DNA from 3 places in the Rahnella sp. AN3-3W3 genome. Region 2 is predicted to be linked to each of the others. Evidence: predicted binding sites of a transcription regulator. Region 2 holds the regulator's gene; each other region holds the start of a gene.
What was found. The regulator PurR, encoded in region 2, represses purine synthesis genes. The targets are predictions, from matches to a motif close to CANGCAAACGTTTGCNTG.
Positions count from the first base shown of each region.

Region 1: the regulator PurR is predicted to act here: its motif matches at 2,522-2,539, upstream of rbsD (D-ribose pyranase).
Region 3: the regulator PurR is predicted to act here: its motif matches at 1,713-1,730, upstream of purE (5-(carboxyamino)imidazole ribonucleotide mutase).

Region 1 covers NZ_JYDG01000100.1:4,377-8,235, forward strand. Annotated here, with positions in the region: gene rbsC (ribose ABC transporter permease) at 1-570, opposite strand, end outside; gene rbsA (ribose ABC transporter ATP-binding protein RbsA) at 577-2,082, opposite strand; gene rbsD (D-ribose pyranase) at 2,090-2,509, opposite strand; gene kup (low affinity potassium transporter Kup) at 2,725-3,859, opposite strand, start outside.
Region 2 covers NZ_JYDG01000020.1:39,659-43,517, forward strand. Annotated here, with positions in the region: gene UC15_RS07830 (C40 family peptidase) at 1-465, shown strand, start outside; gene UC15_RS26240 (YnhF family membrane protein) at 641-802, opposite strand; gene purR (HTH-type transcriptional repressor PurR) at 1,065-2,090, shown strand; gene punR (DNA-binding transcriptional activator PunR) at 2,141-3,046, opposite strand; gene punC (purine nucleoside transporter PunC) at 3,183-3,859, shown strand, end outside.
Region 3 covers NZ_JYDG01000013.1:124,618-128,476, reverse strand. Annotated here, with positions in the region: gene ppiB (peptidylprolyl isomerase B) at 1-254, shown strand, start outside; gene lpxH (UDP-2,3-diacylglucosamine diphosphatase) at 280-1,002, shown strand; gene UC15_RS05880 (tRNA-(ms[2]io[6]A)-hydroxylase) at 986-1,618, opposite strand; gene purE (5-(carboxyamino)imidazole ribonucleotide mutase) at 1,799-2,308, shown strand; gene purK (5-(carboxyamino)imidazole ribonucleotide synthase) at 2,305-3,369, shown strand; gene ybbP (putative ABC transporter permease subunit YbbP) at 3,515-3,859, opposite strand, start outside.

The DNA of each region.
Region 1 (3,859 bases), on a different contig from region 2:
CATGTACCAGGCCGCAATAAACACCACCGCCATCAGCCAGACCGGCGTCGGGATGCCCAGCGGGCGGCCAATACCAAACCAGCCAAAGACATCGGCAACATCATTAAAACCCGTGCTGATCGGGCTGCCGTTGGTGTACACCATCGTGATACCGCGCAGCAGCAACATCATGACCAGCGTGGCGATAAACGCCTGCACTTTGCCTTTGGCGACAATCACCCCGGTCACCGCACCGACGGCGGCACCGAGCGCCAGCGCGCCAGCCACCGCGACTAATGCATTCACTTCCAGCCCGACAATCGAGGCTGCCACCGCGCCGGTCAGCGCCAGCAGAGAACCGACGGATAAATCGATACCCGAGGTGAGGATCACCAGCGTCATGCCGACCGCCATAATGGCGTTGACCGACGTCTGCTGAAGAATGTTAAACAGGTTATTGAGCGTGAAGAAATTTGGGCTCATGGAAGAAACCACGGCAATCAACACCAGCAGCGCAATCAGAGACTTTTGCTCCAACAACCACTCTTTACTGATCCAGCGCTTCTTGGCTGGCAATGTCTGAGAACTCATATCTGATTACTCCTGCGTCACGCCGTATTGCTTGCCGACAGCGGCTGCCATCAACACTTCTTGCGTAGCCTGTTCTATCGGGAATTCACCGCTTAAATGACCTTCATGCATCACCAAAACACGGTCACTCATGCCGATCACTTCCGGCATTTCTGAGGAAACCAGGATGATGCTTAGCCCTTCGCGCTTGAACTGGTTTATAAGCTGGTAAATCTCTTTTTTGGCACCGACGTCAACGCCACGCGTCGGTTCGTCGAGGATCAGGACTTTTGGCCGCGTCATCAATCCGCGGGCAATCGCCACTTTTTGCTGATTACCACCGGAAAGCAGGCCGATTGTCTGCATCATCGACGGCGTTTTAATATTGAAGAGACGGATAAAGTCGCCGACAGCCTGCTGTTCTTCCGCATGCCTGAGACGTCCGCCACCATGGCTGAAATAGCGCAGCGCAGTCAGTGACATATTTTCTTTCACTGACATACCAAGCACCAGGCCATCGCGCTTACGATCTTCAGAGATGTAAACGATGCCGTTTGCCAGTCCGTCCTGCGGTGAATGCGTGACCACTTCGCGTCCGTCAAGCGACACATAGCCACTTTTACGCGGCAATGCACCGTAGAGAATTTTCATCAGTTCAGTGCGGCCTGCGCCCATCAAACCGGAAATCCCCAGAATTTCGCCGCTGTGCAGATCAAAGCTAACGTTATCCACACCCGGACCGCTGACATCACGCACCTGCAGACGCAGCGCACCGCGCTGATGATTTATACGCGGATATTGTTCTTCGAGACGGCGGCCAACCATCATTTCAATCAGCGTGTCTTCTTCCAGCGAACTGACCGGACGCTCAGCGATAAACTGCCCGTCACGGAATACCGTCACGTCATCGCAGATTTCAAAGATTTCTTTCATGCGGTGGGAGATATACACCACGCCACAGCCTGCGGCTTTCAGCTCGCGGATCACGCTAAATAAAGAGGCGGTTTCGGTATCGGTCAGGGCGTCCGTGGGTTCATCCATGATGATGACTTTCGACTCAAAGCTCAGCACCTTGGCAATTTCGACCATTTGCTGATCGCCAATTGATAATTCGCCAACCAGACGATCACTTTTGTAGCGCAGGTTCAGGCGCGCCAGCAGTTTATCGGCTTCGGCATACATCTTTTTCCAGTTAATGCGGCCAAAACCGTTCACAAACTCACGGCCCAGAAAGATATTTTCAGCGATGGTCAGCTGAGGGATCAGATTCAGTTCCTGATGGATGATGCCAATTCCGGCTTCCTGAGAAGCTTTCGGGCCATTAAACGCCGTTTCCTTGCCCAGAAAATGTACTGAGCCGGCATCTTTCTGGTAGATGCCGGTCAGCACTTTCATCATGGTGGACTTGCCCGCGCCGTTTTCTCCCACCAGCGCCATCACACGTCCCGGATAGACGCTGAGCGCCGCGCCGGAAAGTGCTTTAACGCCGGGAAAGGCTTTATCAATGCCTGTCAGTTGCAGCAAAGGTTGCATAAAGGCCTCAGAAGGTTACGCCGGCACACAGAATAACGTTCGCGTAAGGCGAACATTCCCCGCTGCGGATCACAGCCCGACTTTTTTCGCTTTGCGCTTTGAATGCCTCATGACTGACGTAATCCAAAGCAATGGTGTTTCCCTGGTGTTGTTCGAGTTGTGTCAATTGGGCGAGCAATGCTTCATGGAGTTGAGGATTTTTAGTGAGGATTTCCTCGGCGAGGATAGCCCGCTCAACCTGCATCTCATGTGTCACTACCTCTAAGACTTGTAAAAAGGTGGGAACTCCCTGGGTCAGAGCCAGATCGATGCGTTGGCAAGCTGCTGGCACCGGAAGTCCGGCATCGCCAATAACCAGCTGATCGGTGTGACCTAACCGGGCAATAACATGTGAGATTTCGGCATTTAACAGCGTTGACTTCTTCATTGTGAACTCCTACAGCGAAACGTTTCGCTCACGGATGAGTTTATTAACTTCACCACGCATGGCAACGGACAAGTGATGGAATTGTGATCAGCGTCGAAACGTTTCGCTGAATGATTCAGAAACCGCACGGAAATTTGAGTTAGTCGTTTCAGAAAGGAGAAAGCGATAATAAAACAGGGCACCCGAAGGTGCCCTGTGACCGGCAGAAATTAGCGTTAAATTTCTACCTGCGTACCGAGTTCGATCACCCTGTTAGGCGGAATTTCAAACTGATCCGGTGCGCGTAAGGCGTTACGGCTGAGTGCCATAAAGAGCTTGCCACGGAAGTAGAGATACCACGGGCGTTTGGTCAGGATCAGCGATTCGTGCGACATAAAGAATGAGGTTTCCATCATCCGGCACGGCAGCCCTTCCAGACCACAGCGGTGGAAAACCTCTTCCACATTCGGCGTCTCTTTAAATCCGTAACTCGCGACCACACGCCAGAACGTCGGCGAAAGCTGTTCAATAGTGACGCGCCGGACGTTATGCACATAAGGTGCATCTTCGGTGCGTAACGTCAGCAGTACCACGCGTTCATGCAACACTTTGTTGTGCTTGAGGTTATGCAGCAAGGCAAACGGAATGACGTTGATGGCGCGGGACATATACACCGCGGTTCCCGGAACGCGAACCGGCGGGGATTTCTCCAGAGACGCAATCATCGCTTCAAGAGAGTTGCCGTGCTCGTTCATGCGGCGCATAAGGCGGAAACGCTCGCTTTTCCAGGTTGTCATGACGATAAACATGCACAGACCCAGCGTCAGCGGCAACCAGCCGCCGGAGAACAGTTTCGTGGCATTCGCCGCGAACAGCGGGATATCCATAAACAGCAGACCGATCAGCAAAAGCCCCACAAGGAACGGTTTCCAGTGCCAGTTTTTAAGCGCCACCGTACAGGAAAGAATACTGGTCAGCACCATCGTACCTGTCACAGCAATACCGTATGCCGCCGCCAGGTTGCTCGAATGCTCGAAGCTGGCGATAACGATAACCACCGCAAAATACAGCAGCCAGTTAATGGCCGGGATATAAATCTGACCCGCTTCCATTTCTGAGGTGTGAATAATGCGCATCGGCGGCAGATAGCCCAGACGCACCGCCTGACGGGTCAGGGAAAACACTCCGGAGATAACAGCCTGAGACGCGATAATAGTCGCCAGCGTCGCCAGCACCAGTAACGGAATTAAAGCCCAGTCAGGTGCCAGCAGGAAGAACGGGTTTTTAATCGACTCCGGATCTTTGAGCAGCAATGCGCCCTGACCGAAGTAGTTAAGCACCAGAGAAGGCAGCACGACGGTGAACCAGGCC
Region 2 (3,859 bases):
AAATTACGCGAAGAAGACACCAAACCTATTACGCTGAGTGCGACACATAAAAAACGCTATCAGCATGCACAACAAACGGCGATGACTAAGCTGATGCACCAGGTCGGCAAACCTTATCGCTGGGGAGGAACTTCTCCGAATACCGGTTTTGATTGCAGCGGTCTGGTCTATTACGCTTACAAAGATTTGATCCGCATTAAAATGCCGCGCACGGCAAACGAGATGTACCACCTGCGCGATGCAGCGCCGGTGAAACGTGGCGAACTTGAAAGCGGTGATCTGGTGTTCTTCAGAATCAACAACCGCGGCGCAGCGGATCATGTGGGTGTTTATGTTGGCAACGGCAAATTTATCCAGTCGCCAAGAACCGGTGAAGACATCAAAATCACCTCACTGGGCGACGATTACTGGCAAGACCACTATGTTGGCGCGCGTCGGGTGATGACCCCAAAAACAATCCGATAATAAACAATTCGTTAAGTCTGAGGTTTCGCTAATCAGCCATTGAATAGCACTTAACGAAGAGTTTCTGCAGGGAAGAGTATCGGCGGTAACGGTCACTGCGTAAAATTGAAAAGGGCGATTCCTGTGAAAGGTATCGCCCTTTTTTGTTGCGTCTCACTACTGTCTTAGTGCCAGATTAGTTCATCACTGCCGTGAAGCTGAAAGCGATAATCATGAGCAAAGCGCATACCGTGGTGATCAACGATAATTTCAGGTTGCTGTCCATCAAACCCCCTTTCGGATCAAGTTGTGGCGTTTCTTTTAGCCACACTAAATGTGTGCCAACGCATTTTCGCATAATTCACTTTTAAAATCTTCTGCTGAATGACAATGCGAACATGACAATTTTACTTCCACTTTCATGCATTATAAGAGAAAATTGTCGGTTAACACGCCTGTGTGCCGGTCGATTTCACCCGAGAGCATTTCACGCCTCATTCTGAAGAATCCACCCAATGATTACACTGCCCTTTTAGATGTCCGCAGTGTAATCAACGCAAGCAAACGATTAACATAATGCTAACGTGCTGAAGCACGGAAGTTCAGGAGTCATTCTTTACATGGCAACGATTAAAGATGTCGCAAAGCGCGCTGGCGTTTCCACTACAACCGTGTCGCACGTCATCAATAAAACACGTTTCGTCGCCGAAGAAACCAGGGAAGCGGTGCTGCTTGCCATTAAAGAGCTACATTATTCTCCGAGCGCCGTAGCCCGTAGTCTTAAAGTGAATAACACCAAGACGATTGGTCTGCTGGCAACCTCCAGTGAAGCGCCCTATTTCGCCGAGGTGATTGAAGCCGTCGAGAACAGCTGCTTCTCCAAAGGCTATACGCTGATCTTGTGTAACTCGCACAATAATCTGGAAAAACAACAGGCCTATCTGCAAATGCTGGCGCAAAAACGCGTCGATGGTCTGCTGGTGATGTGCGCAGAATACCCTGACGAATTACTCAATATGCTTGAAGAGTATCGTTCGATTCCGATGGTGGTGATGGACTGGGGCGAAGCGCGTAAAAACTTCACCGACAGCATTATCGATAATGCTTTCGAAGGCGGTTATATGGCCGGACGCTATCTGATCGAACGAGGGCATCGTGATATTGGCGTGATCCCGGGACAGCTGGCGCGTAACACCGGCGGCGGTCGTTTCCAGGGTTTTGTCAAAGCGCTGACGGAAGCCAATATCCCGCTTCGTGAAGAATGGGTGGTTCAGGGCGATTTCGAGCCGGAGTCAGGTTATCAGGCGATGCATAAGATTCTGATGCAGAAACAACGCCCCACCGCCGTCTTTTGCGGGGGCGATGTCATGGCAATGGGCGCAATCTGCGCCGCTGATGAGCTCGGATTGCGCGTTCCGCAAGATATTTCGGTGATTGGCTACGATAACGTGCGTAATGCGCGGTACTTCTCTCCGGCACTGACGACCGTCCATCAGCCGAAAGAACGGTTGGGTGAGATGGCCTTTACTATGTTACTCGACCGCATCGTCAGCAAACGTGAAGAATCACAGACCATCGAGGTGCATCCGAAACTGGTTGAGCGTCGTTCGGTGGCCGATGGCCCGTACCGTGACTATCGCCGTTAATGTTTGCCTTTAATCTTTTATAACGCCTGCTTTTGCAGGCGTTTTATTTCTCAGTCCCGCAACCATTCACGGTTCATCGTTTCTGTATCACCCATATACTCCAGCAACCACGCCAGTGAAGGTGACGGATTACTCTGGTCCCACGTGAGGCAACACGGGCTGTCAGGGAAGATATTCTCCAGCGCCAGAACCTGCAAGGTCTGCTGCTCAATGCGATGGCTCACGCGATGTACCGGCATCATTCCCACACATAAACCTTCACTCAGACATTCAAGCGCGCAGGTCCAGTCCGGCACAACCAGACGCCGTTGGTTATCAAGCGTCCAGGTATCACGCTTGGGCAACGTCCGCGAGGTATCTTCAAGACATAATGCGGGATAAGGCCTGAGCTGGTCATCACTGAGCGCACCCGGTAACTGCGCCAGCGGATGCTGCGAGCTGACCACGCAGTGCCAGTCCATAAACCCCATATCGCGAAAACTGAAACGTCCACCAACCGGTATCGCACGCGTCGCACCGATTGCCACATCAGCACGTCCGTCAACCAGTGCGTCCCACACACCATTAAACACTTCGGAATGAATAATCAGTTCCGTGTCAGGAAAATGACGATAGAAATCCAGCACCAGTCGCCGGGTTCTTGCCGGTTTAACGATTCTGTCGACAGCAATACGTAACTCGCCCCGCCAGCCGTTGGCAACCTGCTGACACTGGCGTCGTGTAGCTATCATTTTTTTTATCAGAACCCGCGCTTCATCCACGAAAACTTTGCCCGCTGGCGTTAAAACGACGTCACGGTGTCGACGTTCAAACAAGGGCACCGCCAGCCATTGTTCGAGCTGACGAACGGTGTAGCTGATGGCAGAAGGCACCCGATGTAGATCCTGTGCCGCCGCACTGAAGCTTCCGGTTCTTGCCACCGCATCAACGACTTCCAGAGCGTATTCTGACCACATACTTTAGCCTTCAATATTTTTGATAGCAGAGTGCAAATATTAACGTTTCACAACGCTGTTATCAAAGCGTTAAAATCTGCCTCCGAACAGATCCCTGCATCAAATCATCTGCAATAAATAAATTAACGAGATAATAATGAAACCCTCCTTTGGATTTATGCTCTATCTGGCTGGCCTGAGCATGCTCGGCTTTTTAGCCACAGATATGTACCTCCCTGCGTTCAGCGCAATGCAAACCAGCCTGATGACCAGTCCGGGAATGATCAGCGCCAGCCTGAGTATTTTTCTCGGCGGATTCGCCATCGGACAATTGCTGTGGGGACCGCTGTCAGACCGCATTGGCCGCAAACCGGTTTTACTGCTCGGTCTGATGCTGTTTGCCGTCGGCTGTCTGGGCGTGATTTGGGTCGAGAACGTGCGCGCCCTTCTGGCGCTGCGTTTCTTACAGGCCATGGGCGTCTGTGCAGCCGCAGTGACCTGGCAGGCAATCGTGGTGGACCGTTTTTCAGCGGATGTCGCTAAAAAAACCTTCGCCAGCATTATGCCTTTAGTGGCACTTTCGCCGGCGCTGGCGCCTTTGCTTGGCGCCTGGGTGCTCAACCATTTTGACTGGGAAGCTATATTTGCCCTGCTGACTGCAGTGGCCGCCTTGTTGCTTATCGCCACCTTCACGCTGCGGGAAAACAAGCCGGCAGAACACAAATCTGCCGACAAAGCGGGCTTTGGCACGTTGCTGAAATCGCGCGTTTACAGCGGTAATGTCATGATTTACGCCGCCTGCTCCGCCGGTTTCTTTGCCTGGCTGACGGGTTC
Region 3 (3,859 bases), on a different contig from region 2:
GCACGCTGGCGATGGCGCGTACCAACGATCCACATTCTGCTACCGCACAGTTCTTCATCAACGTAACTGACAACGACTTCCTGAACCACAGCGGCAAAAATGCGCAGGGTTGGGGCTACTGTGTATTTGCAGAAGTTGTTGAAGGTATGGACGTGGTTGACGCGATCAAAGCCGTCAAAACGGGCCGCAGCGGTATGCACCAGGACGTTCCAAAAGAAGATGTTGTGATCAAAAGCGTGACAGTCAGCGAATAACAGACGTTTTTAAGAACACGTCGGCATGACCACGTTTTTTATCGCAGATATCCATCTTTGCGCACAGGAACCGGCAATCACTGCCGGTTTCCTTCGTTTTCTACGTGAAGATGCGCCACAGGCCGATGCTCTGTACATTCTCGGCGACCTTTTCGAAGCCTGGATTGGCGACGACGATCCGCAGCCACTTCACGCAGAAATCTCCGCCGCACTGAATCATTTGCACCAGCAAGGCGTGCCCTGCTTCTTTATTCACGGCAACCGCGATTTTCTGCTCGGCAGACGTTTCGCCCGCGACAGCCTGATGACGCTGCTGCCGGAGAAAAAAGTGCTCGAGCTGTACGGACGCCGCATCCTGATCCTGCACGGCGACACGCTGTGTACCGACGATGTCGCGTATCAAAACTTCCGCAAAAAAGTCCACAATCCGTTTATCCAGAAACTTTTCCTGATGCTGCCACTGAAATGGCGACTGGGTATTGCTGCCAGAATGCGCGCTAACAGTAAGGCGTCGAATCAGGGTAAATCACTGGAGATTATGGATGTGAACCCGCAGGCGGTGGTCAGCGAAATGCAGATGGCTGGCGTCGAGTGGATGATCCACGGCCATACCCATCGGCCAGCCATTCACGATGTCACGCTCGGAAACAAAACCGGCCATCGTGTGGTACTCGGCGCATGGCACGAAGAAGGTTCGATGGTGAAAGTCACCGCCGATAACGTCGAGCTGATCAGCTTCCCGTTTTAAGTCCGCAGACGGGTACACCGCTGTGGAAGCGGAACTGCTCGTCCGGGGTTAAGATCAGTTCCGCTTCAATCCTGCCAAACTCCTCTACCCGCTCACTAATATCCGTTCCGGCATATTGCTCTGCCAGCGCCAGATAATCGGCAAAATGCCGTGATTCAGAACGCAGCAGCGAAGTGTAAAAACGCGACAAGGTTTCATCGAGATGCGGCGCTATTTTGGCAAAACGCTCGCAAGAGCGCGCTTCGATGTATGCGCCGATGATCAGCCGGTCGACCAGAATATTCAGATCATCGTGATGGCGGGTATGTTTAATCATGCCGCTGGCGTAGCGCGATGGTGAAAGCTGGGTGTAGGTGATATTGCGTTTTTGCATGATTTCCACCACTTGTTCAAAGTGATGAAGTTCTTCACGCGCCAGACGCGCCGCACAAAATAGCAGTTCTGTGCGGTCCAGATATTTGGTCATCAGGCTCATCGCCGTCGCCGCCGCTTTCTTTTCACAGTTAGCGTGGTCAATCAGCATGACCGTCTGATTTTCCAGCGCCACATCCACCCACAGAGCGGGCGTTTCACAGTGAAGAAAATCATAAATCGGTGCCAGTAAAGCCTGCGTCATAAATCAGTTTCCACTCAAGTTTGTCTTTAATATATTGGTTTGGATTATACAAATCTGCCGCCAACTTCTCATCAAAAATGCGCCGTTTTCCGGCCACGCAACCGTTTTCCTCCCTCTCGGAGCGTGTTATCATTTGCGCCCTCGCAGTTTCTATTTCCGAATCACAGGAGCTTTAAAGACATGTCATCCAACGTTACCCCGGCAAAAATCGCCATCGTTATGGGGTCTAAAAGTGACTGGGCGACCATGCAGTTCGCCGCCGAAGTTCTCACAACGCTGAATATTCCTTTCCATGTCGATATCGTCTCCGCTCACCGCACACCGGATAAATTGTTCACTTTCGCTGAGCAGGCTTCTGCCAATGGCTTTGATGTGATCATCGCGGGTGCCGGTGGCGCAGCACATTTACCAGGCATGCTGGCGGCAAAAACGCTGGTGCCGGTACTCGGTGTTCCGGTTCAGAGTGCTGCCCTGAGTGGCATCGACAGTCTGTATTCCATCGTACAAATGCCACGTGGTATTCCGGTCGGTACGCTGGCGATCGGAAAAGCCGGTGCAGCTAACGCCGCTTTGCTGGCCGCACAAATTCTGGCGCTTCACGATGCTGAGATTGCTAAAAATCTGGCTGCATGGCGCACTGCACAAACTGACGAAGTGCTGAATAATCCCGATCCGCGGGAGGAAGCATGAAGCCGGTTTGCGTCCTTGGAAACGGTCAGTTAGGCCGGATGCTGCGTCAGGCTGGTGAACCGCTGGGCATCGCCGTGTATCCCGTCGGGCTTGATGCCGAACCGGAAGCCGTGCCATATCAGCAAAGCGTGATCACCGCTGAAATCGAACGCTGGCCGGAAACTGCACTGACCCGCGAACTGGCAACGCACAACGCGTTTGTTAACCGCGAGATTTTCCCACGCCTGGCTGACCGCCTGACGCAAAAACAGTTGCTCGACCAGCTCGGTCTGGCAACTGCGCCGTGGCAGTTGCTGGCTGATGCCGCCGAATGGCCGCAGGTTTTCTCTCAGCTTGGCGAACTGGCGATTGTTAAACGTCGCGTCGGCGGGTACGACGGCCGTGGTCAGTGGCGCTTACGTTCTGGCGAAGAAAAGACTCTGCCGCAGGATTGCTACGGCGAATGCATCGTTGAGCAGGGCATCAATTTTTCCGGCGAAGTTTCGCTGGTGGGCGCACGCGGTCACGACGGCAACACTGTGTTTTATCCGCTGACCCACAACCTGCATCAGGACGGCATTTTACGCACCAGCGTCGCATTGCCGCAGCCGGACGCAGCCCTGCAACAGCAGGCAGAAAGCATGCTGTCAGCCATTCTCAACGAACTGAATTATGTCGGCGTGATGGCGATGGAATGTTTCGTGGTCAGCGAAGGTTTGCTGATCAATGAGCTGGCTCCGCGCGTTCACAACAGCGGTCACTGGACGCAAAACGGCGCGTCCTACAGCCAGTTTGAGATGCATTTGCGCGCCATCCTTGGTCTGCCGCTGCCGAAACCGGTCGTCAGTACGCCGTCGGTGATGGTGAATCTGATTGGCACGGATGTGTCAGAAGATTGGCTGAGCCTGCCGCTGGTCAATCTGCACTGGTACGAGAAAGACGTGCGTCCGGGTCGTAAAGTCGGACACCTGAATCTCAACGACGCCAGCGCCAGCCTGCTGAAAGACACTCTCAACGCACTGGTCCCGATGCTGCCGTCAGAATACGCCAGCGGCATTGAATGGGCAGTTGAAAAGCTTTGATTTGAGCACCTCCTTCCCCTGCGAAGGGGAAGGTTGGGGTGGGGTATTAAGGTCAAAATCTCATAGTTAAAGTGTGCTTTGACAAACAGTTTGCCATTAAAACCCCCTCCCTGCCTCCCCCTTCGCAGGGGGAGGAGTTTAGAAACTACGCGTCGTATTGCCGGAATAATGCCCGCCCCCGCAACAACCGCACACCCAGCCAGCCACCGCAGACGGACAACAACACCGCGCTAACCACCGGCACCGCAATCCACATCAGGTAATTCGGTTCCCACGGGAAATCGAACACTTTGCGTTGCAGCAGCCACAGTGCGGCTTCCGCGCCAATCGCAGCAGCGATACCCGCCACCAGACCAAGCACGGCAAACTCACACCACAGCGTCCGGTGCAGCATTTTTTTGCTGGCCCCCAGCGTGCGGTAAACGATCAGCTCCTGACGGCGCTGACGCATACCGACCTGAATCTGCGCGATTAATAACAATCCACCACA